4 regions of the Rhodococcus sp. 2G genome follow, and region 3 is predicted to be linked to each of the others. Evidence: riboswitches for the same ligand, from Rfam matches in the RefSeq annotation. Region 3 holds a riboswitch; each other region holds the start of a gene.

Region 1 (5,111 bases), 1.4 Mb from region 3:
ACCCCGGTTCGGCGCGTTTCTCGCTTCCTCGAAGACGATGTCCCCGAGGAGGGTGCACTGCTCCACCGCGGGAGGCGGCTGCATGTTTGGGGATCATGACGCCCCTCGCCGGGATGGGTAGTGGTGAATCCATGGCACTCCCGGTGGGGACGTCGAGAGGGAACGGCAGTCGTGTGTCGGACGCCGAACGTCCGTCGACCCTGTTCGCGCGCCGAACCGGGGTTCGCTGCCGTAACACGCGGGGCGAGCCCCGGTTCACCGCGTCAACGACCGGTCCGTGAACGACCCTCTGTTGTGAGCCAGATCACCAGGGCTGAAGCGGCTGTCCGTTTCCGCAGGTCACCAGGCAATGACACGCTGTTCGCCGCGGGGTCTGGGTCTCGATGTGATCCAGAAGCCATGGAGTCGTGGAAACACAATCGCTACCGTTGATGGCGATCGAGTGCCCGAAACGGGCGAATGGAAGTGAGAGATCATGGGCAGTTCTCCGGCCCCTGAACGAATTGCCGAATACCCCAGACCTTCGCACACGCTGCTCCACCTCACCGACACCCACCTCGTCGGTGGAGACGAACTCCTCTACGGCACCGTCGACGCCGACACCCGCCTCGGCCTGATCCTCGACGACATCCGGGCCTCCCGGGTCCGACCCGACGCCCTGGTGTTCACCGGCGACCTCGCCGATCGCGGCCAGCCCGACGCCTACCGCAAGCTCCGCGGACTCGTCGAACCACTGGCCGCAGCGCTCGACGCCGAGATCGTGTGGGCGATGGGCAACCACGACGACCGCGCGACCTTCCGTGAAGAGCTGCTCGACGAAGCGCCTCTCGGCGCACCGATCGACGCCGTCCACACCGTGGGCGGACTTCGGATCGTCAGCCTCGACACCTCGGTCCCGGGCCATCACCACGGTGAGGTGACCGACGACCAGCTCACCTGGCTCGCCGACGAACTCTCGACACCCGTCCCGTTCGGTACCGTTCTCGCACTGCATCATCCGCCCGTGCCGAGCGTGTTCGACATGGCTGTCCTTGTCGAACTGCGCGACCAAGCGGGCCTCGCCGAAGTATTGCGCGGCACCGATGTCCGCGCCATCCTCGGTGGTCACCTGCACTACTCGACCTCGGCCACCTTCGCAGGCATCCCGGTGTCCGTCGCCTCGTCGACCTGCTACACCCAGGATCTGAACGTCCCGGTCGGTTCGCAGCGCGGGCACGACGGCGCGCAGGGTTTCAACCTCGTGCACGTCTATCCCGACACGATCGTGCACTCCGTGGTGCCCAGCGGAAGTTACGCCACCGCCGGGCAGCCCCACACGGCCGAGGACGCGGCGCGGCGTCTGGCCGAAGCCGGCATCCGCATCCCCGAGAACCCCGACCTCACCGTTCGGATCTAACCGACGTCCGGTCGGCCCGGGTGGCCGGTCTCCCAGGGTGCCGGGATCGGGTAGTACCGCTCCAGGAACTGCGTGACCTTCGCGGTGCGCAGCTCCAGGTCGACCTCGGGCGTGCTGCCGTCGTTGAGGCAGAACAGGTCGAGATTGCGGCGCGCCAGGATCGTGTCCAGATGTCGCAGACCGGACTTCACAGTGGTGTCGACGTACTCCACCTTCGCCGTGGTCTGCTGCACCGCGCGGCCGGTCAGCAGCGTGTAGTAGTGGTAGAAGGAGTTCGTCACCGAGATGTTGTCGGCCGCCCGGAACGGGCTCGCCGCCGTCGCAGCGAACTCGTCCCCGAACTCGCGTTCCATCTCCGCCATGATCGACCTGCGCAACGGGACCGGGGTGTGTTCGAGGTGCCGAGTGATGGTGACCCCGAAGCGATCCTGCAGGAGCTTGCGGTTCATGCGGGCGGAGTTCTCGAATCCGCTGCGCGACGGGTCGTTCCGACCCAGCCCGATCCGCACGTCGCACTCGATGAACTTGCTGACACCCCCGCCGGAGAAGAACAGGCTCGGGCTCACCCGGCGACCGAAGAACATGTCGTCGTTCGAGTACAGGAAGTGCTCGGACAGCCCCGGGATGTGGTGCAGTTGCGACTCGACCGCCATCGAGTTGTAGGTGGGCAGCGCCGACGGGTCGGCGAAGAACTCCTCGCTCCGCACGAACGTCACACGCGGATCGTCGGCGAGCCACGCCGGTCGCGGCGAGTCGGTGGCGACGAAGATCCGCCGCACCCACGGCGCGTACATGTGGACCGAACGCAGGGCGTACTTGAGTTCGTTGATCTGCCGGTAGCGCGCCGGCGAGTCGTCACCTTCGCCGACGACGTAGTTCTGCATCAGTTTCGCGCGCTTGGCCTGGAACGACTTCGACGACCCGTCCACCCACGAGAACACGAGGTCGATCTCGAACGGGATGTCGCCGGGGTGGCGGTCGAACATGCCCTCGATCGTGGGCCACAGCTGTCCGTACCGCTCGACCGTCGTCCGGCGCATCTCGTCGCGCAGGGCGACCGTGCGGGTGAGGGCGTTCGGACGAGGCATGATCACCTCGTCGTCGGTGTAGGTCCACAGCTCGATGTCCACACCGTTCGACGCGCCGTACCGCAACCCGCTGGTCAGCTCGACGCGCGGGCGGAACAGCCGGAACACGCGGTCCTTCCTGTCGCGTGAGAGCCGTCCGTCCGACACCGGAACCGGGCGTCGCTTGGAGCCGACAGCCTTCGAGTAGAACGGCTCGTCGGCGCATCCCTCGGCGAGCGCGGCACGCAATCTCTTCCGATCGGCACGGTCGATCGCCAGGATCGGGCGGTCGCTGTCGTCGCGGACGAGCAGGTAGTCGATGTGCGCCCGGTCGAGGGCGCGGCGCAGGAGCAGTACGTCCTCGATCTGCGCTTCGTCGGGCGTCGTGGTGGTGATGGGGATCGCGTAGCGATCCTCGAACCATACGACGTCCTCGTGGCGCGCGGGTCCGCGGACCGGGGCACGGTCGAGCGGCGGGGCGTCTCCGACCTGCTGGGAAAGGGAGACGTAGGGAGCGTTGTAGGGGGCCGGCGTGTGCGTCGGAATCTCCTTTCACGGATCGGGGCAGGAAAGGCTCATTTTAACGCCGATCTGAGCTAAGTTCCCGGGTCGGTGATGTGACGATCCGATGAATGCCGACGCCGACGGTCTCGACGGGGTCGAGATCCCGAGGTGTAACCTGTGCGCAGGACTCGACACGGGGTGCCGGACACGGCTGAGAGAACACCCGTCGAACCTGATCTCGATTATGCGAGCGAAGGGATGCCGAGCCGGCGACAGGCCTGAGGTCTGTCGCCCTCACGCACCCTTCCCGACACAGGGAAGGCACAGAAGATGTCATTGCAGAACCAGGTCGTCCTCGTCACCGGTGCCGGTCGCGGCCTCGGCCACAGCATCGCGCAGGCGTTCGCCGACGAAGGAGCCGCCGTCGTTCTCGATTACCGGCGCAGCGGCGAGAGCGCGCACGAACTGGCCGACAAGATCGGACCCGAGCGGGCCGTCGCTCTGAAAGCCGATGTCACCGACCGCGCCGACGTCGAGTCGCTGTTCGCGCGGGCCCGCGAGCACTTCGGGCGACCCGTCACCACGGTCGTCAACAACGCCCTGCCCGACTTCTCGTTCAACGGCGACGCCCGCGCCAAGGCGGACGAGATCGGATACGCCGAATTCGGTGCCCAGTTCGACGGGGTCGTCGGTGGTGCCGTCAACGTCATCCAGGCCGCGCTGCCGGGCATGCGGGAAGCCGGCGGCGGCAGCGTCGTCAACATCGGCACCAACCTGTTCCAGCACCCCGTCGTCCCGTACCACGACTACACCGCCGCCAAGGCCGCGCTGCTGTCGCTGACCCGCACCTTCGCCGCCGACCTCGGCCCCGACGGGATCCGCGTCAACATGGTCTCCGGTGGGCTGCTGCGCACGACCGACGCATCGTCGGCGACCCCCGAAGCGGTGTTCGACCTCATCGCGTCGTCGACGCCGCTGCGGAAGGTCACCACCCCCGAGGATCTCGCGGCCGCGGTGCTGTTCTTCGCCTCCGACTGGTCGCGGGCCGTCACCGGGCAGAACCTGGTGGTCGACGGGGGACTGGTGATGAACTGATGACCGGACCACGCACCCTCCACCTCAACGCCTTCCTCTACGGCGTCGGGCACCACTCGGCGGCATGGCGCCATCCCGACTCCGCCGCCGAACGCATCGGCGACATCACGTATTTCGAGGAACTCGCCCGCACCGCCGAACGAGGACGCCTCGACGCCGTGTTCTTCGCGGACGGTCACAGCGTCAACCCGAAGTACACGGCGGGCACCACCTGGTTCCTCGAACCCCTCACCGCGCTGGCGGCCATGGCGCGCGCGACCGAGCACATCGGTCTGGTCACCACCGTTTCTGCAAGCTTCTTCACGCCGTTCCACGCGGCACGGATGCTGGCCTCGCTCGACCACATCAGTGGTGGCCGCGTAGGAGCCAACATCGTCACCTCGATGTTCGACGAGGAAGCGCGCAACCACGGATTCGACGCGCTCCCGCCGCACACGGAGCGATATGCCCGGGCGGAAGAGTTCATCGAAGTGCTGTGCGCACTGTGGGATTCGTGGGACGACGGCGGTGTCCTCGTCGACCGGGTCGGCGGCAGGTTCCTGGACTCCTCCGCGATCCGTCCGATCCATCACCGGGGCAAGCACTTCCGCGTCGACGGTCCCCTGACCGTGCCGCGGTGCCCGCAAGGCCGACCCGTGCTGTTCCAGGCGGGGGCGTCGGAGACCGGGCGCAACCTGGCGGCCCGCCACGCCGAGGCCGTCTACTCCGTCGCGTGGGACATGACCGCGGCGATCGAGTACGCCACCGACCTGCGCGCGCGGATCGCCGCGGCCGGCAGGGATCCCGGTACGGTCGCCATCCTGCCCGGACTCGTCACCTACGTCGGTCGCACCGAGGAGGAGGCGTGGGCGAAGAAGGCGGAACTCGATGCGCTCCTCGACGTCGATGCCGCCGTCACCCAGCTCGGCGTCTTCACGGGTCAGGACTACACCGGCCACGACCTCGACGCTCCCGTCGACGACCTGCCACCCATCGAGGAGTTCACCGGGCCGCAGGGGCGCTACGCGACGGTGCAGCGCATCATCGAGACCCGCCGTCCCACCCTGCGC
Region 2 (8,313 bases), 990 kb from region 3:
GCCGGGACTACTTCGAGGAGGTGCCTTCGGTGTCGTCGAAGAAGTGCCAGGTACCGTCCTGCTCGTTCTGCGCCTCCATACGCCAGCCGAGTTCGCTGTTGTCGGCGCGCTGGTCGACGAACCAGGCGTGCGCGTCGTCCGCGCTCTCGATTTCCTTGGTATCCACGACGTTCCCGGTCGGGTCGATCACTCTGTAGGTAGCCATGCCGAGTGTCTTCCCACGCGACTCGCCGGTCAAACGTCGCGCGAACCTTCTGGTGTAGGGTGGAGACATCGTTCGGCTCGCACATGATGAGCAACCTCGCACCACAGTGCCCGAAGGTTCCGAACCGGACGTGAGAGTTCCCCGCCGCGTGTACCGCGGCCCCTCTTCTTCGCACTGCCCCACGGCCGGGGACTACCCGGCCGCACCCGAAAGGACGGCCATGAGCCAGAACAAAGAATTCGACGGACCCCTCTTCCTCGCGCCCACCACTCCGGAGACCGACGCCGAGACCGAACCCGTCACCGCTGTCGCCGAAGTGGGCGGTCCCCACGACTACACCTCGATCTTCTCCGCGCGCGGCGCCTGATCCGCATCACCCGACTGTGAAGCTACCGACTCGGTCGGCTGCGAAGTCGGCGAGCGTCTGCGATACCTGCTCGGGCCGCCCGTCGTTCTGATCGGCGGCCGCAGTGAGTACATCGATGTGCTTGTATCCGGGCAGCACCCACCTGCGTTCGTTCGGATGATCCTTCTCCGGCAACGGGATCCCGCCGCTCGCCACCAGCGTCACCACAGGATTGCGCGCGACACCGTCGCGGTGGAGATGCCCTTCGAAGCGGGTCGCCGATACGAGGTCGAACGGAAGCCTCGACGGGAAGTACCACTCGGTGAAATCCAGTGGTGGCTCCGACAGATTCCGCGCCAGCTCCGCGATCGACGTCACCTCGCTCCCCCGATCGGTGTACCGCGCCTCGTCGGGTGACGACGCCCCAGTGCCCACCTCGTCGTAGTCGAGCCACCGGTAGACGACTCCCGGATCCGCGAACACCGCCGGCGACGCCTTGAGCGCATCGCCGAAGAATCCCGACCCGAGCACCTCCGGCGTGGCGGGAACAGGAAACAGCTTGTCGCGCACGGGCGCCCCGGTAATGAATCCGACGCTCACCTGCAGGAACCCCAGCGGTTGCGAATTGTCGTCGAGGATCGCGCCGAGCACCGCCTCGTTGGTCGCGTTCAACGTCCGCACATCCGGGTCGCCCGTCGCGAACATCGCGTAGTCCCCCGACAACAGAGTGCGCAACGTCCAGTCGATGTTCGGGTTGTCGGGCATGCGCGGGACAATGCCGTCGGTGCTGTCCGGGTCCAGTCGCGCGGCGAGTCCGGTGAGTGCGAGCAGATTCGTCGTCTCGGGATTGATGACCGTGGGAAGTGCCAGCACCGGCGATGCCGTCGAGATGGAGCCGAAGAACGCATCGACTGGCGCCCAGACCGCTTCGGGCAGATCCGGGAGGGCACTCTGCCCGGGGGAGGGCGCTCCCGCCTCGATCACCGTATCGAGCGCAAAGTACCCGCCGCACTGGTTGTAACCGGCGTCGCCCGTGGTGGCGGGATCTCCGTCGAAGTCCCATTCCGCGAAGTAGCCGGTGATGAAACCACCGAGAGAATGTCCGCCGCACAACACTTTCCGTTTCCGCAGTTCCGGGTCGGAGAGTTCGTGACGCAGCAGGTCGTACTGGTCGCGCAGCGTCTGCTCGATGCCGACATGCGAGAGCCACGCGACGTCGGCGCCGCTCGCGTGGCCGGCGAATCGTCGCCCGTCCACTTCGGCACCGCGGAAGTAGTAGTCGGTCGCGGTGTCGAGCGAACCCGTCCGCAGTGCCGCCCGGGTACCGGTGTGGTCCTCGAGGCAGTTCGATCGCCGGTCGAGTGCCCAGAACTCGACGTGGGCACCACGGGCCGCGGCCGCGACGACGGTGTTGCGCGCGATGCTCTCGAACGCGCCCGCTCCCTCGAAGATCCCGGGCTGGGCGACGAGGATCCGGTCGGCGTCGGCCGAACTCTCCGGTCCGTCGGCCGACCGCCACCGCAGATACGACAACCGGTCGCACGCGGCGGGTCGCAGTCCCGCTTCCGCCGGCAGCGGCGCGGGTATCGACACTACGGACCCGAGCACCTCGCCGGCCAGCGGCGCCGACGAGTCATACGGCATTTCGGTGCGTCCGCTCGTCTCCGCCGACACCACCGATGCCGTCAGGACACTTCCCATCACCGCCGCAGCCATCGCGGCGCCCATCATTGCGCGCATCCCATCCCCCGATCGGTTCGTGCGTATTGAACACCGTTGCGGGAGTCGGGTCTACGGAAACAACAGAAGAACGGACCCGTCGGAGTTCACCGACGGCCCTTCATCGTCCGCGCAAGGGAGAGACATGCGCAGAGCGACGGTCCCTGCCGTTCGGGGGAAGTGGCAGGGACCATCACTCGAAGAGTCGGGATCTTCGATCCTTCCGTTGCGGGTGAAATGTGAGGGTGACATCCTGACCTGGGCATTTCCGTAACTTCGGGTCACATCTTCCGTTCTGCTCCCGTCCCGGCGGCCCCAGGAGGGCATGGTGCTAGGGTCGCCCGTGACACGGGGTGCTCCGCACGAGCGGGGCTGAGATCACACCCGTCGAACCTGACCAGGTAATGCTGACGAAGGGATGTCCCGACATGACCACGCCTGTACCCACATCGATCCGTCCCCTGCCCGCGCAGTGAAGGCGCGGCGGACTCTCGCCGGACTGCTCACCCTCGTCGCCGCACTCTCCGCGGTCGTCGGGTGCTCGTCCGATTCCGGGAGCGACACCATCCGATTCGCGTTGGACTGGACGCCCAACACCAATCACACCGGCCTGTACGTGGCGCAGCAGGAAGGTCTGTTCGCCGATGCGGGTCTCGACGTCGAGATCCTGCCGTACAACAACGCGACCCCCGACACCCTCGTCGACGCGGGTAGCGCCGAGTTCGGAATCTCCACGCACGCCACATCGACCATCGCCAGAGCCGCCGGGTCCCGGACCGTCGCGGTCCTCGCACCGCTGCAGCACTGGGCGACGGGGATCGCCGTGCGGGCCGACAACGCCGAGATCACGCGGCCGGCGGATCTCGACGGCAAGACCTTCGCGGGCTTCGCCAACCCCGGTGAGGACGAGATGCTCGCCGAAGTGATCCGCAACGACGGTGGTCGCGGTGAGTTCGAGAACGTGACGCTCGGGACGTCGTCGTACGAGGCCGTCTACTCGTCGACCGCCGACTTCACCGTGTCGTACCTGGCATGGGAGGGTCTCGAGGCCGAGCACCGCGGCCTGCCCATGCGGTACTTCGGCTTCACCGACTACGGCTTCCCCGACGCGTACGCGATCGTCGTCGACGGCAACGAGGACTGGATGACGGAGAACCCGGAGCAGGCACGCGCTTTCGTGCAGGCGCTGCACCAGGGTTACCGGATCGCCGCCGACGACCCCGATCGTGGAGCCCGGGCTCTGCTCGAGGCGAACCCCGGGGCCTTCCCCGACGAGGAACTCGTCTACGAGAGCCAGCGCATGCTCGCCGCCGAGTACATGCGTGACGCCTCCGGCGCCGTCGGAGTCCTCGACGCCGGGAAATGGTCGGGCTATGCCCGGTTCCTGTACGAGAACGGCGTGCTGTCCGGACCCGACGGCAGCCCGTTGACGACCGAGCCGGACTGGTCGACCTATGTCACCGATGACTACCTCGAAGACCGATAGCATCGGCCGCGCACGTCGGCTCCTTCCCGCGCTGCTCATCGCCGGGGCTCTGGTCGCGATCTGGCAGTCGTACGTCGTGGTGAGCGGTGTCCGCCCGCAGGTGTTGCCCTCCCCCGCACGCGTTCTCACGCAGGGGTGGTCTCATCGCGTCGACATCGCCGGGCACGCCTGGTCCACTCTGCAGGTCACGATGGTCGGGTTCGCCGTGTCGCTGGCACTGGCGTGGGCCCTCGCGATCGTCGTAGACTTCTCGCCTTGGTTGCGGCGGGCCCTCGTGCCGTTGTTCGTGGTGTCGCAGACCCTGCCGATCATCGCGATCGCGCCGTTGATGATCATCTGGTTCGGTTTCGGACTGCTACCGAAGATCCTCGTCATCGCGCTGGTGACGTTCTTCCCCGTCGCGATCGGGCTGCTCGAAGGGTTCGCGGCGGCCGACCGGGAGGCGGGCGCGTTGCTACGCAGTATGGGCGCGTCGCGGTGGCAGCAGTTCCGTTACGTGCGCCTGCCATCCGCGCTCCCCCGCTTCTTCACCGCCCTGCGGATCGGCATCACCTACGCCGTCGTGGGTGCGGTGTTCGCCGAATACGTCGGCGCGACATCCGGTCTGGGCATCTACATGAGCACGCAGAAGAACTCGTTCCGCACCGATCTCGTGCTCGCTGCCGTAGTGGTGACCGCTGCTCTGTCACTCCTGCTGTACGCGCTGACGTTCGTCGTCGAACGGATGGTCGCGCCGTGGGCGCTCACGAGGGGTGAGAGATGAATGCGGTGACGGTGGCCTCGGTCCACAAGTCGTACGGCGACCGGGCGGTGATCGACGGCATCGACTGTGCTGTGGAGCCCGGCGAGTTCGTGTCCCTCATCGGGCCGAGTGGGTGCGGCAAGTCGACGCTGTTCTCGATCGTCGCGGGACTCGAGCAACCCGACACCGGAGAGGTTCTCGTCGGCGACTCCCCCGCGGCACCCGGGCAGGTCGCGCTGATGCCGCAGAAGGACCTGCTGTTCCCGTGGCGGACGGTGCTCGACAACTGCACACTCGGGCTCGAGGTGCAGGGTGTACAGCGATCCGACGCTCGTGCCCGCGCCCGCGAACTGCTGCCGACCTTCGGCCTGGCCGGCTTCGAGGACGCTGCCCCGCACCAACTGTCGGGCGGTATGCGTCAACGCGCGTCGCTCGCACGCACGGTGCTGCAGGGGCGCGACGTGCTCCTGCTCGACGAGCCGTTCGGCGCACTCGATTCGCTGACCCGCACCGAGATGCAACTGTGGTTGCAGCAGGTGTGGCAGCAGCATCGGTGGACGGTGCTGATGGTGACGCACGACGTCCGCGAGGCGGTGTTGCTGTCCGATCGGGTCGTCGTCCTCGGTCCGCGACCGACGCGGGTGCAGCACGAGGTGCGTGTGCACCTGCCCCGACCTCGAACCCTGGAGACGTGCGTGTCGAGCGAGTTCGTGGCGCTCGAACACGAGCTCATGGAGGTCCTGCACCGGTCACGACACGAGGAGCAGCAGAGGTTGCCCTCGGGATAGTCGCCGGCCGAACTGTTCGCCACCAGTGCATCCGCTACAAGATTCGCTATCCGCTACGGCAAATTGCTGTAGGGGATAGCGAGAGCGGTAGCGGATGCATCGGGGACGACCCCGGACCTGTGCCCCCAGTGGGACTCGAACCCACACTGTGCGGATTTTAAGTCCGCTGCCTCTGCCAATTGGGCTATAGGGGCGTGGGGATCACATTAGCGTTCACGACTGTCCACCACCGCGCCGGGGCGCGAGGTTCTTGAAGTACCGTGCGAGGGGACGGCGTTCGTATCCTGTCCCCTCGTAGACGGAGGCCGGTACAGCCCGAGGACGGGACGCCACGCCCGGAGGGAGAGATCGAGTACGTCACTTCGTCGTTCGGCCGTGCAAGGTTCGATCCTCATTGCTCCTCGACCTCCTCGGATCCGACTTCGAATGTGCTCCTCGCCCGGGCTGTAACGCACCTCGATTTCCGGCCGACATCCTGCGGGGAGACAAGTACACAGCGGACAGCCGGGTGGTGAACCGGGCACGAAGAGAAGGACCATGGATGCGCTTCACGACCGCACGCCCACTGACCGGGCGACTCGCCACCGCAGTAGCCGTCATGGCCCTGGCAGCGACGCCGAGCCTGGTGGCCGCACCCTCCGCACAGGCCGAAGGCATCGTCTACCCCGCGTCCGTGAACGACTCCTTCTACAGCACCCCCGACGACATCGCCGATCGGCAGCCCGGTGACGCCCTCGCCGCGCGCGTCCTTCCGCCGCCGCTCGGATTTCCCGGCACCGACGCCGTCCAGTTGAAGTTCCGGTCGACGAACTCCGCCGGCGAACCGATCTCCGCAGTGACCACCGTGCTGTCCCCTCAGGGTGGGGCGCCGGGTCGTCCGCTCGTCTCGTACCAAGCCATCATCAACGCACTCGGGCTCGAATGCGCGCCGTCGACGGCGCTGTACGCACCGAACCCGCTGCGAGGGATCCGGGAGTCTCCCGGCCTGCTCATCGCGATCCAGCGCGGCTGGTCGCTGGCCGTTCCCGATCATCTCGGACCGAACAGCGCCTACGGCGCCGCGAAGGTCGGCGGGCAGATCACCCTCGACGGCATCCGGGCCGCGCAACGCTACGCACCGCTCGAACTCGCCGACAGTCCGGTCGGCATCGCCGGCTACTCCGGCGGCGGGATGGCGACAGCGATGGCCGCAGCACTCGCCCCGACCTACGCGCCCGAGATCCCGATCGTCGGCTCCGCCTACGGTGGCGTCCCGATGGACATCGGCGAGATGGCCCGGGAACTCGGCGAATCCGCTCATCCCGCCTTCGGATTGGCGATGGCGGCCGCCCTCGGCCTCGAACGTGAGTACCCGGACCGCATGCCGGTCAGCGAGCAGCTCAACGGTGCGGGGCGGGAACTGCGCGACCGCATCGCCAACGCGTGCACCAACGAAATCCTGCTCGCCGGTGCCGGTCGCAGCATGGCCGACGTCGCCGACGCGGCGGCGGGCCTTGCCCTGCTCGACAGCCCGACCGTGCAGGAGGTGCTGATGGAGAACAGCGTCGAGAAGGTCGCGACGGTGCCGAATGCCCCGGTGTACGAGTGGCATTCACCGACCGACGTGCTGATTCCTCTCGATGCGATCTCCACGACGCTGCGCAGGTACTGCGACGCCGGGGTGGCGGTGCGGACCGAACTCGTGCCGAGCCCGGATCACATCACTGCCGCCGTGATCGGCTTGCCGGGTGCGCTGGACTTCCTCGACGGCCGATTCGCCGGCGTTGCGCCGTCGTCGGACTGCGGGACGGTATGAACACCGCTCGGAGCGTGACTGGACGACAATTCCGTCGGACGTTCGCGGTCGGCGGCATGTCGCTTGCCCTGCTCGCGGTTCTTCCGGGCACGGCGTCCGCGCACCACCAGGAGTTCGTTCCCCTGCCGACCACATACTCGTTGGGGCGGGACCACTCGGTACCGTGCAGCGGGCAGCTGACCGGCCACGTGTTCGCCCCGCACCATCGACCGGGAACGATCCTCATCGATCTGTCCTGGTCGACGTTCTTGGGCGGTTCGTGCACCATCACCGCATTCGTCAACCACTAGGGAAGCAAGAGGAACGGCGTACGCGCCCTCGAGCTGACGTCGGCTCCCGGCGAACCCGGACACGCTCCCAGCGGACAGATCAGTATCGACATCGGTTCCGGCGATGCGGGAATGACAGTGACCACGGACGGCCTCAACACGACCTATCTCGACCCCGCCCGGTTCACCACTCGTTTCACGGTGCCCTGACGGGATTTCCGGTCGTCACAATCGTTTCCGCTCGATCCGGCCAGGACATGCATCAGGCCCGCCTCGAATGACGAGGCGGGCCTGATGGTGTCTCGGATCCCCTGGGGGGACGGGAGATCGAATCAGATCACGGTGATACCGGTGGCCTGGGGACCCTTGGCACCCTGGCCGATCTCGAAGCGCACGCGCTGGTTCTCGTCGAGGCTGCGGTAGCCGCCCGACTGGATCTCCGAGTAGTGCGGATCAAAGAACTAGCGGGCGACGGACAGGGCGATGCCGTCGAGGATGTCGTGCTCGCTCACGACCAGCTCGGTGATGCCGGCTCGGCGGCCGAGTTCCTCGGCGAGGACCGTGGTGATGATCGAGCCGCCGCCGATGACGTCGACGCGGCCGGGATGCATCGGGCCGAGCGCCGCGCGCTTCTCGCGGGTCGCGGCGACGAGACCGTCGCACACCTCGCGCAGGCGGTCGAACGGCACCGACGACAAGTGGATCTTCTCGGAGTCGTACTCGTCGAGTTCGAGGGCGATCGCGGCGAGGGTGGTCATGGTGCCCGCGACACCCACCCAGGTGTGGGCCTGCTCGACCGGCACCCGCTCGAGCGCTTCGCGGATCTTGTCCGCCGCGACCTCCCGTGCCGCAGCGACCTGCGCGGCGGTCGGCGGGTCGTCGTGCAGGCACCGTTCGGTCAGCCGGACGCAGCCGATGTCGGTGGAGTAGGCGGCGTGCACACCGTCGGCGTCGCCGAGCACG
Region 3 (8,313 bases):
GACGTCCGACGACACTCTCGTCCACGGACTTCCGCTGTTCCACGTCCACGGACTCATCCTCGGCGTCGTCGGTGCGCTCCGGCAGGGCTCGTCGCTCGTGCACACGGTGCGACCGAAGCCCGAAGCCTATGCAGCGGCGGGTGGTTCGCTCTACTTAGGTGTTCCCACCGTGTGGTCGCGGGTCGTCGCCGACGAATCGTCCGCTCGCGCACTGTCGTCCGCACGCCTCCTGGTCTCGGGCAGCGCACCCCTGCCCGTGCCGGTCTTCGAGCGCATGCTCGCCCTCACCGGCTCCGCGCCGATCGAGCGGTACGGAATGAGCGAAACGATCATCACGATCAGCACCCGCCACGACGGTGAGCGCCGGCCCGGCTGGGTGGGACTGCCGATCCAGGGCGTCTCCACCCGCCTGCGCGACCAGGCCGGCAACCTCGTGCCGCACGACGGCGACACCCTCGGCCAGTTGGAGGTGTCCGGCGCGACCCTGTTCGACGGCTACCTCGACAACCCCGAGAAGACCGCCGAGTCGATGACCGAGGACGGCTGGTTCAAGACCGGCGACATCGCCGTGATCGACGACCAGGGTTTCCACCGCATCGTCGGCCGCGAATCGGTCGACATGATCAAGTCCGGCGGCTACCGGATCGGCGCCGGCGAGGTGGAGCATGCGCTGCTGAACCATGCCGGCGTGCAGGAGGCGGCGGTGGTGGGTGTGCCGGACGACGATCTCGGACAGCGGATCGTCGCCTACGTCGTCGGGGATCTCCGTGATCCGGGCGAACTCTCGGACTTCGTCGCGCAGACCCTGTCGATCCACAAGCGCCCCCGCGAGATCCGCACCGTCGACGCTCTTCCGCGCAACGCCATGGGCAAGGTGCAGAAGAAGCTTCTCGTCGAGGACTACCTCGCAGGGAAGTGACCCGGTCTACCCGATCCGGACTTCGTCGCCGACGGTGATGTCGCCGGGAGTCGGGACGGTCGCGTAGACACCGATGCACGGCATCGGCTTGCCCTCCGGCACATTGGGCACCTGATGCGCGGTCATCACCTCACGCAGCATGTCGCGCCGCGCGGGAACCTCCTGATGGGGGAGCGTCACCATGACGCACCGCGCGGTGCGCTTGTGCGGTTCGAGGACTGCCGAGCCCACCGACACCCGTCGGCCGACCCATTCGTCCTCCACGAAACCGGTCGTGTCCGGAGTGTCGACGACCAGCTGCGGCCGGAACCGCCGCAACGCGACATCGGTGGGGTCGCCGGTGCCGAGCGCTTCGACCGCGGAGCGGGAGACGAGATGCAACGGCGCCTCGTCGTAGGTGCGGTCGCGCGGTTCGAGCCGCACGTCGTGACCAACCAGCTTCGACAGCAGGTCGTCGACCTCGGGATCGTCGCCGCGCACCACCGTGCCGTCGGCGAGCGTGAGCTCGAGTGCCGCCGGATCGCGGGGGTCGTCGTCGTTCAGAAGTCGTGCGGAGCAGGTCAACAGCAGTCCGTAGCGTCGGAAACGCTTCGCACTCGCGATGTTTCCGGTTTCGGCGTCGACCAGCGCCCACAGGTGGTCGCCGCGCACACCGTCCGCTTCGATCGCTGCGGCGTCGATCCGTTCTCCTCCGAACGATTTCACCGGATAACGCCACACCTGATCGATACGCACGACTCGTGAGCATACGGGGAACTGGGGAAAATGTTACGTGCGATTCCAACTCGCGGACGAAAACACCCGAGTCTCCGCCATGTTCTTCAACGGCGCATTGCAGATGACCTCACCACTGTTGGAACCGATGAGCGAATCCACCGCACCACTGCTCGCGATCTACCCCAATCGCAGAAACATGAGGTGGACACGTGGATGCTGCGCCGTGCCGCGGTCGATGCACGCCGCCGACTCCCGAAGCTGGATGACCCGAATCCCTCGACCTTGCTGGCTCAACGGAAGCCGGCGTCGCGGCTGACCGCGCTACGCGCTGTCCATGTCCCCGCATCCGAACAGCACGCAGAAAAGGGACGGGACCGACAGGCCTATGACGAACTCCTGCGGTCGCAGCTTGCCCTCGGAGTGCTTCGAAACGCACAAGCCGCAGAAGTCGGCATCGCCCACAAGCCCACCGGACGACTGCTCGATGCATGGTTGGCCGGCCTGCCGTACACCCCACAGGTGCACAGCTGCGGGCGATAGCCGATATCCACACCGACATGACCGCCTCCGGCCGATGAATCGGCTGCTGCAGGGAGACGTCGGCGCCGGAAAGGCCCCCGCCCTGGCAGCCACTGCGTTTGCGTTACTGGTAATCGAAGGCGGCTTTCAGGCGGTCCTCATGGCCCCGACCGATATTCTCGCTCGGCGCAACACTTCGAAGAGATCGCCGAAGCATTACGGCCTCTCGGCGTGACCGTCGACCTGCTGGTGTCCCGGACCTGCCTCTCCCCCGATCGACGCCGGTCGAGTTCGAAACCATCATGACCACACCGGTCGCACAGGCTGCGTGACCGAAACTGTCACCGAATCGTGCAGCAGTCCCCATCGAAGGCCAGCTGTGCGGACAAGGTCCCGATCTCCTCGAGTCAACAGTCGATGACATTCAGAAGAGTACCTCCTCGTAGCTCGTACCCCGGATGCACCGATTCGCTGGCCTGATCGCAGCGAGTTTCGTTGGGTGGCATGGGACGGTGTGTGGGCATGGTTGAGCATCCGACCTCTCGTGTCGGGTTGTTCCACTGGGGCTTTCGCGTTGAGGGTGGGCAGATGTCCTGGGCGTTAGGCGACGATCGGGTGTGCGCGACCGAAGGTGTTGTCGAACAAGTTGTGCCACGCTGTTTCCCACGGCCAGTTCTGCGGGAGGTGCAGCGTCAACCGTCTCGCCGAGGAGGCGACGCGGGCGGGGACCGAGACAATGGTGCGGCGGAGGGTGCCGGTCGTCGCTTTCGTCAGTTTGGGATCGCTGGTGAGGGTCCCGGCGGCGCGGGTGAGGTTGAACGCCATCACCGCGCAGACGAGCCACGCGGCGTTCGCCGGAAACGAGTTCGACGGTAGATGGGCGAGTGCGGAGTTCTTCAGGTCCGCGTGCACCTGCTCGATGATGGCGTGCTGGCGGTGAGTCTTGTCGGCGGCGACGGTATCGAGGTCGTCGGGGTCGGTGGTGGTGAAGAACGCGTGGAACCGCCAGATGTCGAACAACGTGCCCTGACCTTGGTCTTTCTTCGGTCGCAGGTCGGGGATACGCCGCACGACCAACCGTCCCGCAACGTGGTGGGCCTTCTTCTGGGAGGCGAACGCCGTGAACGGGATCTCGGCGACCTCCGCCCGCGAGATCCAGGTGTCGGTGCCCTCGTCGTAGAGGGCGTCGGTGTACTGGATCGGCGTCCACGAGGACTCGTCGTCGCCGATGGAGGCGATCGCACGTTTGATGGTGGAGGTCAGGCGCACGGTCACCGAGACATCGGCGCCGGCGCGGAGCGCGGCCCCGATGGTGGGATAGCCGTAGAAAGCGGAGTCGCCGCGGACCAGGGGCTTCGACGCGCCGTGGCCGTCCGCCCCGCCGGCCTGGGAACGCAGCCGGTCGACGGTGGCCAGCGCATCGGAGACCATCCGGGCGGCCCCGCGTGCGGAGCCGCACGCTCCTCGGCGCAGGCGTTGGCCGACGATCACCGGAGCAGCGGTCTCGGTGGTGACGGTGGCGATGAGGGCGTTGAGTCCGCGCACGCCGGAGTAGCCGTAGCCGGAGCCTTGTTTGCCGTGGCCGTGGACCTCGATGATCGAATCGTCGATATCGACCAGGACTCGCCCGGTGTCGATGCCGGGGACCAGTGGGGTCTTCTCGGCGAGGTTGCCCAGGAACCGCGAGGCGACGGCGTCGAGTTGCCGGACGTGTCCGAAGCTGAACTGGCGAAGAAACGATCCCAGGGTCGACGGTGCATAGGGGCGGTCGAAGACGGTCTCCATCGCCCCGTGCCGCAACAGTGCCAGGTCGGCGATGCTGTCGGCGCCGGCGACCATCCCACCGATCAGGGACCCGACCTTGTAGCCGGCGTTGGCACCTTTGTCGGTCGGCACGCTCAGGTGCTGATCGGCCAGGGTGAGCAGGCCGCTGGCCTGCGCCAACGCCATCACCGGGACCAGCCCCGCGGTCGACATCAGATTCGGGTCGTCGAACCTCGCCGCGGCGACGGGCCGGGTGTGAGATAGTTGCATCTGCGAGATGCCCTCCGGTGTGGTGTGAACTGATCCCTAGACAAGATCGATTCTTCCACTACGGCAGGGCATTTCGTCGTTACGACCCGCTCGCCACCCCAACCGAATCGGTGTATCCGGGCGTACAGGACGGGCCGACTTCGCACCGCTCCGACGACCGGACCAGCTACATCTGCAGCGAGACGAGTCGGGTGTTAGGGTCTGTGACGTCCCCACGGGAGCCCCATTGCAGGGGCTGAGATCGGGCTGAGGCAGCCTGCGACCGTCGAACCTGCCCGGGTAATGCCGGCGAAGGAAGTAGGAACGATTCCGATGAGTGCATCCAATTCGCATGCCCTGAGCTATGTCCACGACGAGGAACACGACCTGCGTGTACCTGTCACAGAGATCCGCTTGAACGACTCTCCCGGCGGGGTGCCGAACCCGCCGCTGCAGGTCTACCGCACTGCAGGTCCCGGTAGCGATCCGCTGGTCGGGCTCCCGCCGACGCGCTCCGACTGGATTGCTGCTCGCGGCGACGTCGAGCACTACCCGGGGCGAGAACGGGATCTGCTCGACGATGGCCGCTCGGCTGTGCGGCGTGGAGAGGCGTCCCAGGAGTGGAAGGGGCCCCGACCTGTCCCGGTGCGAGCGAAGACAGGCCGGACGGTCACGCAGATGCACTATGCCCGGGCGGGGATCATCACCCAGGAAATGCGGTTCGTGGCGCTGCGGGAGAACTGCGACGTGGAACTGGTGCGCTCGGAGGTGGCGGCGGGTCGGGCGATCATCCCCGCCAACGTCAACCACCCCGAGTCCGAGCCGATGATCATCGGCAAGTCCTTCCTGGTGAAGATCAATGCCAACATCGGCAACTCAGCGGTGACCAGCTCCATCGTCGACGAAGTCGACAAGATGCGCTGGGCCACCCGTTGGGGCGCGGACACTGTGATGGACCTGTCCACCGGCGAAGATATCCACACCACCCGAGAATGGATCATTCGCAACTCCCCGGTGCCGATCGGCACGGTGCCGATCTACCAGGCTCTGGAGAAGGTCGCCGGCCAGGCCGATGCGCTGACGTGGGAGATCTTCCGCGACACCGTGATCGAGCAGTGTGAGCAGGGTGTGGACTACATGACCATCCACGCCGGAGTGCTGCTGCGCTACGTACCGCTCACGGCCGAGCGGCTCACCGGCATCGTCTCCCGAGGTGGGTCGATCATGGCCGGTTGGTGCCTCGCCCATCACGAGGAAAATTTTCTCTACACCCACTTCGACGAACTGTGTGAGATCTTCGCCCGCTACGACGTGGCATTTTCCCTCGGGGACGGGCTGCGACCGGGGTCGATCGCCGACGCCAACGACGCCGCGCAGTACGCCGAACTGGACACTCTTGCCGAACTGACCACCCGTGCCTGGGCTCACGACGTTCAGGTGATGGTCGAAGGCCCTGGCCACATCCCGATCCATCGGGTGCGGGAAAATGTGGAGCGTCAACAGAAGTTATGTCATGGAGCGCCTTTCTACACCCTGGGGCCGCTGGTGACCGACATTGCTCCGGGCTACGACCACATCACCTCCGCGATCGGGGCCACCGAGATCGCCCGCCATGGCACCGCGATGCTGTGTTACGTCACCCCGAAGGAGCATCTGGGACTGCCGAATCGGGACGACGTGAAGACCGGGGTCATCACGTACAAGATCGCCGCTCATGCCGCCGACATCGCCAAGGGCCATCCCGGTGCCGTCGAGCGTGACGACGCGTTGTCGAAGGCGCGTTTCGAGTTTCGGTGGCGGGATCAGTTCGCTCTGTCGCTGGATCCGGATACGGCCGAGCAGTTCCATGACGAGACGCTTCCGGCCGAACCGGCCAAGACAGCGCACTTCTGCTCGATGTGTGGGCCGAAGTTCTGCTCGATGCGTATCTCCCAAGACATCCGGACCAGGTTCGGTGACGCCGCCGACCAGGCCGCCGTCGCCGGGATGCAACATATGTCCGACCAGTTCAGGGCCGCCGGCAGCACGGTGTACTTGAACGCGCCCACCGTTCCGGCCCTCGAGGATGTGGCGGGGCACGAGTCGATTGGAGCCGAAACGGGCGGTGTGCCCACGTAAGGAGTCGGGTGAGTTCCCAATGTCGCTGGCGGTCACAGTGCGACGGAGGAAACTCGCCAGCGCTGCATGGCTGGACAATCGTCGACGCTATTGTCTGTCGGCTCCGGATTCGTGCCATGTTGATGTGCGCTGCCTCGAAGGCGTTCGTCGGAGTCGTACCTCGAACGAGGGGTAGTGAGCATCTGTCCCGGTGACATGGGGGCAATGGTGTCGTGCGGCGAGGACGAACTGTTCGAAGGACCCGTCGAGTTCGAGGTGGATCGTGTCGTTTGCGACTACCACACGGTGTGCGTCGAGACCGAGCAGTCGGGCGACGACGAAGGTTGCACTCAAGGTTGCGACATTCCTGGTGATCCCTAGCGGGAGGAGGGATCCGGTGTCGGTGAGGGCTTCGTGTTCGCCGGCTCTGAGGACGAGTCTGGCGTCGGGGTGCACTCCGTGGGCTGCCACGGACACGGCGATGTTGTCACGGTCGTCGGAGCCCACGGCGGCAAGGCATCGGGCCCGGTCGAGGCGGGCGCGTTCGAGGAGGGTTCTGTCGGTACCGTGCCCGACGATGGTGGGAATGTTCAGTGCTCGGGCCAGGCGCAGATTGCGGGCTCGATCGTCGCGTTCGATGGCGACGACGGGAATGCCGAGTTCGCGGAGTTCGAGGCACAACCGGAGACCGACCTGTCCCAATCCGACGACGATGACGTGGTTGCGGCGGGGGAGAACCCGTTGACCGATCAAGCCGATGAGGCTGGTTCCGAGCAGACGTTCGATTATCCCGGCGGTGAACATGGCGGTGAACACGATCGCCGCCAACATCGCCAGAGCCGCGAACACGTCATAGGTGTGGTCGCCGTGTGAGGCCGGTGCGGGACCGACGGTGGCGACGACCTGGACTGCTTCTTTGAGGGACTCGACCCAGTGGTGGCCTTTGCCGACGGTGAGCCATATCCAATCGATCAGGAGGATGGCGAGCAGTCCGATAAGGCCGGTGAGCAGCATGCGGGTGCCGGCGTCGTGGGATCGCAGTGTGCCTACGGAGTGGACGAATCGGCGGCGAATTCTGCTGGTGCGGCTGTGGGGTAGCGGCTGCCAGGTCGGTTGGTCACCGTGGGCCGATTGCCGGAGGACGCGTGTGGTGCCATCGGGCGCGGTGTGCGCGGCGTCGATCGTGGCAGCGATGCACGGGCCGGCCAGGGACGGTGTCGCGAGGTCTGCGGGGGAGGTGACCTGACAGTGGGGAATCAATCGGGTGAGTTGGTTGGCGATGGTGCGATCGAAGACGGTCACGACCATCGGTGTGTGGGGACTGATGTGGGCGATGGCGAGGGCATAACGGACGGCGACCGCGTCGTCGTGGGTGACGACGGCGACCCCGGCCGGGTCGTGCTGGGTGATCTGCAGAAGTTCCGGGTCGTCGGGTGCATCGAGGTGGAGAACATCGAAGTGGCGTTGGGTGAGCGACGCGCACACGAGCCGGGCAACATTCGACGCGCCGATGACAACGAAGGGGGACATCGGGCCGACGCCGATCACCGCACCGGTGCAGGGAACGAGGTGTAGGCAGTGAAGATGCCACCGGAGCCGATATCGGATGTTGGGTCGATCAGCTCCGGCAGCACCGCTTCGAGGCGTATCGGGGCAGCAGCGGTGACACTTGTCTCCGGAGTCGGGGTGGGTACCAGACGAATATTGTTGATCCGCAAAATGTTACTGCCGAGTTCACGTCCGGCGGCGAGAGCGAAGGATTCGATTGCGCCGTCCATGGAGTCTCGCGCCGGTCCTCGATCGGTGTCGGTGATTCTGCGGAGCGTGTCCAGCCCGGTGACGGTGACGATCGATCCGATGCCGCCGGTGCGGTGGAGGGATACTGCAGCACGTCTGGTCGTGTGGAACAACAACGCCATGTGGTCGTAGGTGAACCGGCCCCAGTCGGCGGGGCGGATCTTGCTCAGCGAGTGGCATGCGGTTTCCGGGCCGGGTAGCCATGCGGTGTGCACGAGCGCGTCGATGCCGCCATGTCGTCGCTCGAGGTG
Region 4 (8,313 bases), 1.4 Mb from region 3:
CGCTTCCTCGAGCGACGCGTTGCGTCCCGCGAGTTCGTGCAGCACGATCGACCGGGTCGCAGCGAGTTCGCCGATCTCCGCCGCCGGAGCGCCCGAGACGTGCAGGGCACCGTCGTCCTCCCGCACAGTGTGCCCGCGTTCGGTGAGCGCGGTGCGCAGCTCGTCGAGTTGCGGGCTGCGCACGACGACGAACGAGTCGGACGCGCGGTCGACGAACGCCTTCACCGAGGTGTCGGCGATGAGCCGTCCACGGCCGATGACGATGAGATGTTCGGCGGTCTGTGCCATCTCCGAGAGCAGGTGGCTGGACACGAGCACCGTGCGGCCTTCCGCGGCGAGCGCCTGCATGAACCTCCGGATCCACACGATGCCCTCGGGGTCGAGGCCGTTGACCGGTTCGTCGAACAGCAGCACGCGCGGGTTGCCGAGCAGTGCGGCGGCGAGACCGAGTCGCTGCGACATGCCGAGCGAGAAGCCGCCGGCGCGCTTGCCCGCGACCTCCGTCAGTCCCACCTGGCGCAGAACCTCGTCGACACGCGAGGCAGGCAGACCGTTCGACGCGGCCAGCCAGGCGAGATGCGACCGCGCCGACCGGTTGGGATGCACCCACTTCGCGTCGAGCAACGCCCCGACGGTGGTGAGCGGCCGTGTCAGCTCGCTGTACGGCTTCCCTTCGATCAGTGCGGTTCCCGAGGTCGGCCGGTCCAGCCCCAGGATCATGCGCATCGTGGTGGACTTCCCCGCGCCGTTGGGGCCGAGGAAGCCGGTGACGATGCCGGGACGGACCGTGAACGTCAGGTCGTCGACCGCGGTCGTGGACCCGAAGGTCTTGGTCAAGCCGGTCACTTCGATCATGCGCACCACCCTACGTGCGGCTCCGGCGAGCGCATCCGATCACACTCCCCGGAGCCGCACGCGGTGCGTCAGGGGACGAAGACCTCGGTGGTGACCGGGATGCTCGGTCGCTCGGTACGCATCGTCAGGGCAACGCGGCCGGGCCCGGGGAACACGTGCATGACCAACGGCCGGGTGCTCGTGTGGAAGGCCGGCACGAAGCGGGTCTCCGTACCGCGGGCACCGGTGTCGAGGTTGTGCCAGTCGAAAGCGACGGTGACGTCGCAGTTCAGGATGCTCGGCGTCCACTCGCCGAGAAGCGAGTAGCCCTGCGTGATCCGCAGTTCGATCCCGTGGGTGGCACCCGGCGCCGAGGAGTACTCGTAGAGCGGGCCGTCGAAGGCGGTTCCACCGGCGCGCACGATGCCGGCGCAGATGCCGTCGCCCAATGTCAGCACGGGTGGCGTGGACAACTCCGTCGTCGCGCACGACCTCGGTCCGGTGTTCGACCAGCCCATCTGACACGGTTCCTGGGCGCCCGCGACACCCGGCGCCGCGACGGCGACGACAGTGCCCATGAGCCCGGCAGCGGCGGCAGCGAGAATTCTGTGTGCAACTGTCATGCCCGGGGATCGTACAGACCGATCGGTAACCCGTCGCGCGACAATCGGAAACCCCTGAACACCAAGGTGCTCAGGGGCTTCCCGTACCGGTCACGGCTCCATCGGCGAAGATGCCTGGGCCCAGAAGCGTTTCGGGATCCGGCCGGCGTGCCGGGCACGGAATCCCGCTTCGACGGCGTGACGCATCGCCGACGCCATCAGCGCCGGATCCTTCGCGCGGGTGACGGCGGTCGCGAGCAGCACGGCGTCGCAACCGAGTTCCATCGCGAGCGCCGCGTCGGAGGCGGTTCCGATTCCCGCGTCGAGGATCACCGGCACACCCGCAGCCTCGACGATCATCTCGATGTGGTGCGGGTTCGAGATACCGAGGCCGGTCCCGATCGGCGAGCCGAGCGGCATCACCGCGGCACAACCGACGTCCTCGAGGCGCCGCGCGAGGACGGGATCGTCGGTCGTGTACGGCAGGACGACGAAGCCGTCGTCGACGAGTTGTTCGGCCGCGGAGACGAGTTCGATGGCGTCGGGCAGCAGCGTCCGTTCGTCGGCGATGACCTCGAGTTTCACCCAGTCGGTCTCCAGCGCCTCCCGCCCGAGCTGCGCGGTCAGCACGGCTTCCTTCGCGCCGCGGCACCCGGCAGTGTTCGGCAGCGGTTCGATGCCGAGGCGGCGCAGCAGGTCGAGGACACCGGTTCCGGAGGCCGCGTCGACACGGCGCATCGCGACGGTGGTCAGTTCGGTGCCCGACGCGACGAGTGCCTCCTCGAGCACGGCCAGGTTCGCCGCGCCACCGGTGCCGGTGATCAGCCGCGATCCGAAGGTGCGGCCGGCGATGGTGAGCTGCGGCAGGTCGGCGCCGGGATCGTGTGTGTCAGCCACCCTGGACCGCCGTGAGGATCTCGATGCTCGCTCCGCGCGTGACCGGCTCCGACCAGCGGCCACGCGGGCACACGACACCGTCGACGGCGACCGCGATGCCCTTCTCGGGCAGACCGAGCTCGTTCAGCAGTTGTGACACGGTCGGGGCCGCGTCGTAGTACTTGTCCTCACCGTTGACGGTGATGCCCACGGATACGTTCGTCATCCCACACTCGCTTCCGTAATTCGTCCAGGACAGGCGTACTGCGCGTCGGCCAGCGACCGCCCACCGAGTTCGGCGAGCACCGCGTCGACGGTGAGCGGCGTGAGCAGCACACCGTTGCGGCCGTGGCCGGTCGCGGCGACGACACGATCGGAGAGCCGGCCGATCAGCGGCAGGTTGTCGGGGGTCATCGGGCGCAGGCCCGCACTCGCCTCGAACAGTTCGTACTCGCCGAGCGCAGGAAAGATCTTCTCGGCGTCGGCGATCAGATCGCGCACCCCGGCCACCGTGACCTGTGTGTCGGACGCCTCGTACTGTGTGGCGCCCACGACGAGGCCGTCGTGGCGGGGCACCAGATAGGCGGGGCGTCCGTGGACACTCGCGCGCACGGTGCGCTGCGGCGGCGGAGTCGCGCCCGGCCGCACCCGCAGGCGCAGGATCTCGCCCTTGACCGGACGGACCGGAAGGCCCGGCCACAGTCGCGCCGACGCCGAGCCGGCGGCGAGCACCACCTGATCGTCGGGAAGGTCGGCGAGATCGTGGACGGCGGCGTCGGAGAAACGCACCCCGGCCGCGGTGGCCGCGACGCGCAGGGCGTCGACGAGCGTACGGTTGTCGACCGACGACTCGGTGGGCGCGAGCAGTCCGAGACGCACCTTCGGGCCGAGCGACGGTTCGAACTCCCGGATCTCCGCACGGGAGAGCAGACGCATCTCGTGCCCCCGCTCCCCGACCCATTCGGCGACGGTCCGCAAGTCGGCCGCGTCCGCCGCGTCGAGCGCGACAGTCAGCGACTCCTCGGCGGTGAACACGTCGACGCCGGTCTCCGCGCGCAGTGCATCCGCGAATCCGGGCCAGCGGTCGAGCGAGGCCGCACCCAGGGACAGCACGTGGTCCTCACCGGGCCAGCCCTCGGACAGCGGGGCCAGCATCCCGCCGGCCACCCACGAGGCGCCACTGCCGGGATTCGGGTCGTGCACGGTCACGATGTGCCCCGAGCGGGCCGCGCGCCATGCGATCGACAGCCCGATCACTCCGCCACCCACGACGGCCACAGTTGCCATTGGTCCACCTCACTCCCTGCGCCGGCATGATCCGGGTCAGGTCATAACGGTCGGGGCCGGCAGGCCCCCTCTCAGCCCCGCGAACCTCGGGACTCCCGTGTCGTCACTTTCTGCTTAGAGGCTACCGTCTTGGTCGTGACCACCTATCGCGGCAACCATCCCGACCCGCGCGGCCGCCTCGCGACCGCCCGGTTGTATCTGTGCACCGACGCTCGCCGGGACACCGGCGACCTCGCACGGTTCGTCGAGGAGGCCCTCGCCGGTGGGGTCGACATCGTCCAGTTGCGCGACAAGGACTCGGCCGGCGAGAAGAAGTTCGGACGCCTCGAGGCACGCGAGGAACTCGCCGCCCTCGAGATCATCGGCGAGGCGTGTGCACGCCACGGTGCGCTCCTGGCCGTGAACGACCGCGCCGACATCGCGCTCGCGTCGGGCGCCGACATCCTGCATCTCGGTCAGGGCGACCTGCCGGTGCGGCACGCGCGGCAGATCCTCGGCGACGAGATCGTCATCGGCCGCTCGACGTCGAGCCGCGCGCAGGCTGCGCTCGCCGACATCGAGGCGGGCGTCGACTACTTCGCATCCGGGCCGGTGTGGGACACACCGACCAAGCCGGGACGGACCGCAGCGGGGCTGGAGGTGACGCGCGAGGTCGCGCAGTCGCAGCCGGCACGGCCGTGGTTCGCGATCGGCGGCATCGATCTCGAGCGGCTCCCCGAGGTGCTCGACGCCGGTGCCACGCGGGTCGCGGTGGTCCGGGCGATCACGAAGGCATCCGATCCGCGGGCAGCCGCGGCGGCGCTGAAGGCCGCACTCCCGACCTGAGGCGTTACAGCCAGCCCAGCACGGCCGAGGGCGACATCGAGATCGTGCCCCTGGGCAACCGCGCGCGCAGGCCGCGATCCGCGGTGACCACGACCGTCACCCCGGGGTCGACCACGGCCGTGGTGGAGGCGAGCCGTGCCAGCTCGTCGTCGCCGCTGCCGTCCGCGCTGTGCACCGGGATCCGGACGTCGTCGATCGTCGCGTCGCGGGCATGCCCTTCGAGGACCGCTTCGACGCGGGGGACCCAGCCGAACGTCCCGTCGGGAATTTCGACGGTGCGGGGCAGGACCGCGGCGAGGTCGGCGAGCAGGGCGCTCGTCGCGCCGGGGCGGTCGCGCCACCATCCGGTGGGGCCGCTCGCTCCGAGCACGTTCGCGGTGTCGAGCAGCATGCGTACCGGTGAGGTGCGCAGCGACGGCCACGCCTCGGCGAAGCCGCTGTGCAGCGGCATCGCCTCGACCTCCGGTTCGGGCACCCAGCGCAGTTCGGTGCTCTCCTGGTTGAGACTGGTCACGAGAGTTTCGGTGGCGTCGGCGACGACGGTGGTGTAGGTCCATCCGCCTGCGAGACCGGACGTGACGCGTTCGGCGCGTACCGTCACGGCCGCGAGATCGATGCCGGCCTCCTCGTGGGCCTCCCGCACGGCGGCGTCGACGGTGCTCTCGTGCGAGTCGCGCGCTCCACCGGGAAGTGCCCACGTCCCGCCCTGGTGCGACCATGCCGCCCGATGCTGCAGGAGAACCGCGGGGCGACCGTCCGCGAGCGGAGCGCGCAGCAGCAGACCTGCGGCGCCGTGCCGTCCCCAGCGCTTCTCGCCGTCCGGTCCGACCGCCCAGCCGTCACCGTCTCCACGCATTGCGTCCGTCTCTCCGACCCGCCCTCGCCCGGACCTGTACCCGGTACCGGATCCCCGCCGTCCGTGGACGGCAACAATACCGCCGGGCTGCTTATATGCTCCCCTCAGACCGCTCGACACGAGGAAGGGAGTGCCCGGTGGACGTACGGATCACCCCTCCCTTCGCTCCTGTCGAGAGCCACATCCGCGACGACGCCGATACGGACACTCCGGACGCCCGGTTCGACGACGCTCGTGCCCTGCTCCGGTCCACGCCGGTCCGGTTGGTGGTCCTCGGGGTGGTGCTCACCGTGCTGCTCGTCGCCTCGGCAGCGGTCTCCGCAACGATGGTGTCCGGCAGGCAGGCCACCCACGATCGTCTCCTCGCGTCCATCGAGCCGCTCGCCAGCGCGGCCCAGAATCTCTACAGCGCGCTGTCGGTGGCCGACGCCGCCGCCGTGACGGGCTTCATCTCGGGCGGACTCGAACCGGAGGCGGTGCGCAGTCGCTACATCCGGGCGACCAATGAGGCCGCGGAATATCTCGTCATCGCGGCGACCGGCCTGACCGATGCCGACCGCGAGACCGCGCACAACCTGACGGAGATCGGGCGGCTGCTGCCCGTCTACACGGGTCTCATCGAGACGGCTCGCACCAACAACCGCACCGGGCATCCGGTCGGCGCCGCATATCTCGGCGAGGCCTCGCACCTGATGCAGACCGAACTGCTCCCCGCCGCGCAGGAACTGCACACGCGCGGCGTCGCCGCGGTCGAGGACACCCAGCGCGACGCGGTGCGACCGCCCTGGCTCGCGATCGGATTGCTCCTCGTCACGGTCGCTGCCCTGTGCGTGGCGCACGCCGTCGTGAGCCGCCGCAGTCGTCGCACCCTCAATCCCGGAATCCTCGTCGCGATCGGCGCGACCGGCGCGCTGCTGTGCTGGTTGCTCGTCGCGGGCCTGGCCTCGTCGAGTGCCACCGAACGCGCCATCGAGCGCGGTGCGGCACCGCTCGCCGATCTCACCGAGGGCCGGATCCTCGCCCAGCAGTCGCGTACCGCCGAGACCCTGCTGATCGCCCGGCGCGACACGACCGGCGCGTACGACGACACCTTCGAGACCAACATGGCGCGGCTCGGCAACATCCTCGACGAGTACGGTCGCGATTCCGCCCTCGAGGCGGGCGCCGAGGCAGTGGAGACCGCCCGGTCGGCGCACGACGCATGGATCAACTCGCATGCACGCATGGTCGACGCCCTCGTCCGCGGCGACTACGCAGCGGCCTCGGTCCTCGCGGTCGGTGCAGGTCCCGGCGAGTCCACCGCCCGGTTCGTCGCTCTCGATGCGGCCCTGACGGAAGGAATCGACGACACCCGCACCGAACTGCGCGACAACGAGTTCCGCGCCTCCCGCACCCTCGCCGGCCTCGCACCGATGTCGGTGGTGCTGCTGACGGTGGCGCTGGTCGGCGTGTGGGTCGGTCTCCGGCCCCGGTTGAAGGAGTACCAGTGAGAGAGCGCGTTCTCGTCGCGGGCCTGTGCGTCGTCGCCGCACTCGCCGGCGGGTGCGCGACCGACCCCCCACCGCGCGCCCCCGGCCTCCAAGGGACGACGACCTCTCTCCCGCTTCCCGAGAACGCGCGGATGCTCGAGTCGTCGGTGGCCACACCGCCCGCCCCCGACTGCGGCGATCCCACCGCCTCGCTTCCCCCGGATCCGAACGCCACCGGACCTGCGATCGATCGGATCCGCACGCGCGGCCGGCTGATCGTCGGCCTCGACACCGGCAGCAACCTCATGAGCTACCGCGACACCGCGACCGGGCGCATCACCGGTTTCGACGTCGACATCGCACGTGAGATCGCCCGCGACCTCCTGGGCGATCCCGACCTCGTCGACTACCGCATCCTGTCGTCGGCCGAGCGCGAGAAGGCGCTGCAGGACTCCACCGTCGACATCGTCGCGAAGACCATGAGCATCACGTGCGCCCGACGCGAGAAGGTCGACTTCTCCACCGAGTACTTCCGAGCCCAGCAGCGCGTGCTCGTCGTCCGGGGATCCGACATCCGCTCCGCCGCCGATCTCGCCGGCCGGCGCGTGTGCATCGTCGAGGGCACCACCTCGCTGCTCCGGATGCGAGAAGTGCAGCCGTCGGCGTCGATCCTCACCGTGCCGTCGTGGGCCGACTGCCTCGTCGTCCTCCAGCAACAGCAGGTCGACGCCGTGAGCACCGACGACACGATCCTCGCCGGACTCGCCTCACAGGACCCATATCTCGAACTCGTCGGCCCCTCCCTGGGATCGGAGCCGTACGGAATCGGAATCCGGCTGGGCAGCGACGAGCTCGTACGCTTCGTCAACGCCACCCTCGAACGGATCCGCTCCGACGGGACGTGGACGGCGCTGTACGACAAGTACCTGCGGGTGCTCGGTCCCACTCCGTCACCCCCGACACCGAACTACCGGAAGTGACGGCCATGTCCGACGAACCCGAACCGGCCGATACCCCGTCGGCCGATTCCGGCCCCGCCACCGAACGGGCAGTGAACTCCGGGCCCGCCACTAGGCGCGCAGCGGATTCCGGACCCGCGACCGAGCCGTCGACCAGCGACTCGGGACCGGCCACCGCGCGGGCGGCCGGGGATGCCGGACCTGCCACCGAACGCGGCCCCGTCCCCGCCACGCGGCCCGACTCCACCCAGCGCTCGTCGATCTGGTCCGGCTCGTCCTCCCAGCGTTCGTCCTCCCAACGTTCGTCGAACCGCCGCATCCGGCCGCGCGGAACCCAGCGTCGCCGCATCGCCGGCCTCGTCGACGTGCCGGTCCCCACCACGAAGGATCCGGTCGACGCCGTCCTCCGCGATCCTCACGTCTCCGAAGGCAAGAGGTTCTGCGCGAAGTGCGGACAACCGGTGGGACGCAGCACCCCGTCGGGGCCGGGTCCCACAGAAGGTGATTGCCCCCAGTGCGGAACACATTTCCAGTTCACTCCGGCCCTGCACCGCGGGGACCTCGTCGCCGGGCAGTACGAGGTGCAGGGTTGTCTCGCCCACGGC

What was found. Region 3 has a riboswitch for thiamine pyrophosphate ahead of thiC (phosphomethylpyrimidine synthase ThiC). Riboswitches for the same ligand answer to the same signal wherever they lie in the genome.
Region 1: it holds a riboswitch for thiamine pyrophosphate, as region 3 does, so the genes downstream of both, BO226_RS03520 (3-oxoacyl-ACP reductase) here and thiC (phosphomethylpyrimidine synthase ThiC) in region 3, are expected to answer to the same signal.
Region 2: it holds a riboswitch for thiamine pyrophosphate, as region 3 does, so the genes downstream of both, BO226_RS01940 (ABC transporter substrate-binding protein) here and thiC (phosphomethylpyrimidine synthase ThiC) in region 3, are expected to answer to the same signal.
Region 4: it holds a riboswitch for thiamine pyrophosphate, as region 3 does, so the genes downstream of both, thiO (glycine oxidase ThiO) here and thiC (phosphomethylpyrimidine synthase ThiC) in region 3, are expected to answer to the same signal.

Annotation. Positions count from the first base shown of each region.
Region 1 is NZ_CP018063.1:744,173-749,283, forward strand. It holds gene BO226_RS03505 (phosphodiesterase) at 476-1,396, shown strand; gene BO226_RS03510 (stealth family protein) at 1,393-2,865, opposite strand; TPP riboswitch at 3,152-3,243, shown strand; gene BO226_RS03520 (3-oxoacyl-ACP reductase) at 3,298-4,062, shown strand; gene BO226_RS03525 (LLM class flavin-dependent oxidoreductase) at 4,062-5,111, shown strand, end outside.
Region 2 is NZ_CP018063.1:385,432-393,744, reverse strand. It holds gene BO226_RS01950 (hypothetical protein) at 8-205, opposite strand; gene BO226_RS27575 (hypothetical protein) at 426-572, shown strand; gene BO226_RS01945 (hypothetical protein) at 579-2,291, opposite strand; TPP riboswitch at 2,610-2,706, shown strand; gene BO226_RS01940 (ABC transporter substrate-binding protein) at 2,689-3,756, shown strand; gene BO226_RS01935 (ABC transporter permease) at 3,734-4,519, shown strand; gene BO226_RS01930 (ABC transporter ATP-binding protein) at 4,516-5,286, shown strand; tRNA gene BO226_RS01925 (tRNA-Leu) at 5,407-5,480, opposite strand; gene BO226_RS01920 (lipase family protein) at 5,828-7,081, shown strand; gene BO226_RS26545 (hypothetical protein) at 7,096-7,371, shown strand; partial or broken gene BO226_RS01910 (cold shock domain-containing protein) at 7,683-7,799, opposite strand; gene BO226_RS01905 (Ppx/GppA phosphatase family protein) at 7,812-8,313, opposite strand, start outside.
Region 3 is NZ_CP018063.1:4,622,156-4,630,468, forward strand. It holds gene BO226_RS21970 (acyl-CoA synthetase) at 1-919, shown strand, start outside; gene BO226_RS21975 (MOSC domain-containing protein) at 926-1,654, opposite strand; gene BO226_RS21985 (IS1380 family transposase) at 2,756-4,189, opposite strand; TPP riboswitch at 4,394-4,503, shown strand; gene thiC (phosphomethylpyrimidine synthase ThiC) at 4,502-6,286, shown strand; gene BO226_RS21995 (potassium channel family protein) at 6,374-7,795, opposite strand; gene BO226_RS22000 (SDR family oxidoreductase) at 7,810-8,313, opposite strand, start outside.
Region 4 is NZ_CP018063.1:3,264,259-3,272,571, forward strand. It holds gene BO226_RS15360 (ABC transporter ATP-binding protein) at 1-855, opposite strand, end outside; gene BO226_RS15365 (hypothetical protein) at 924-1,457, opposite strand; gene BO226_RS15370 (thiazole synthase) at 1,548-2,333, opposite strand; gene thiS (sulfur carrier protein ThiS) at 2,326-2,538, opposite strand; gene thiO (glycine oxidase ThiO) at 2,535-3,599, opposite strand; TPP riboswitch at 3,596-3,708, opposite strand; gene thiE (thiamine phosphate synthase) at 3,735-4,424, shown strand; gene BO226_RS15390 (NUDIX hydrolase) at 4,429-5,280, opposite strand; gene BO226_RS15395 (hypothetical protein) at 5,418-6,770, shown strand; gene BO226_RS15400 (glutamate ABC transporter substrate-binding protein) at 6,767-7,729, shown strand; gene BO226_RS15405 (serine/threonine-protein kinase) at 7,735-8,313, shown strand, end outside.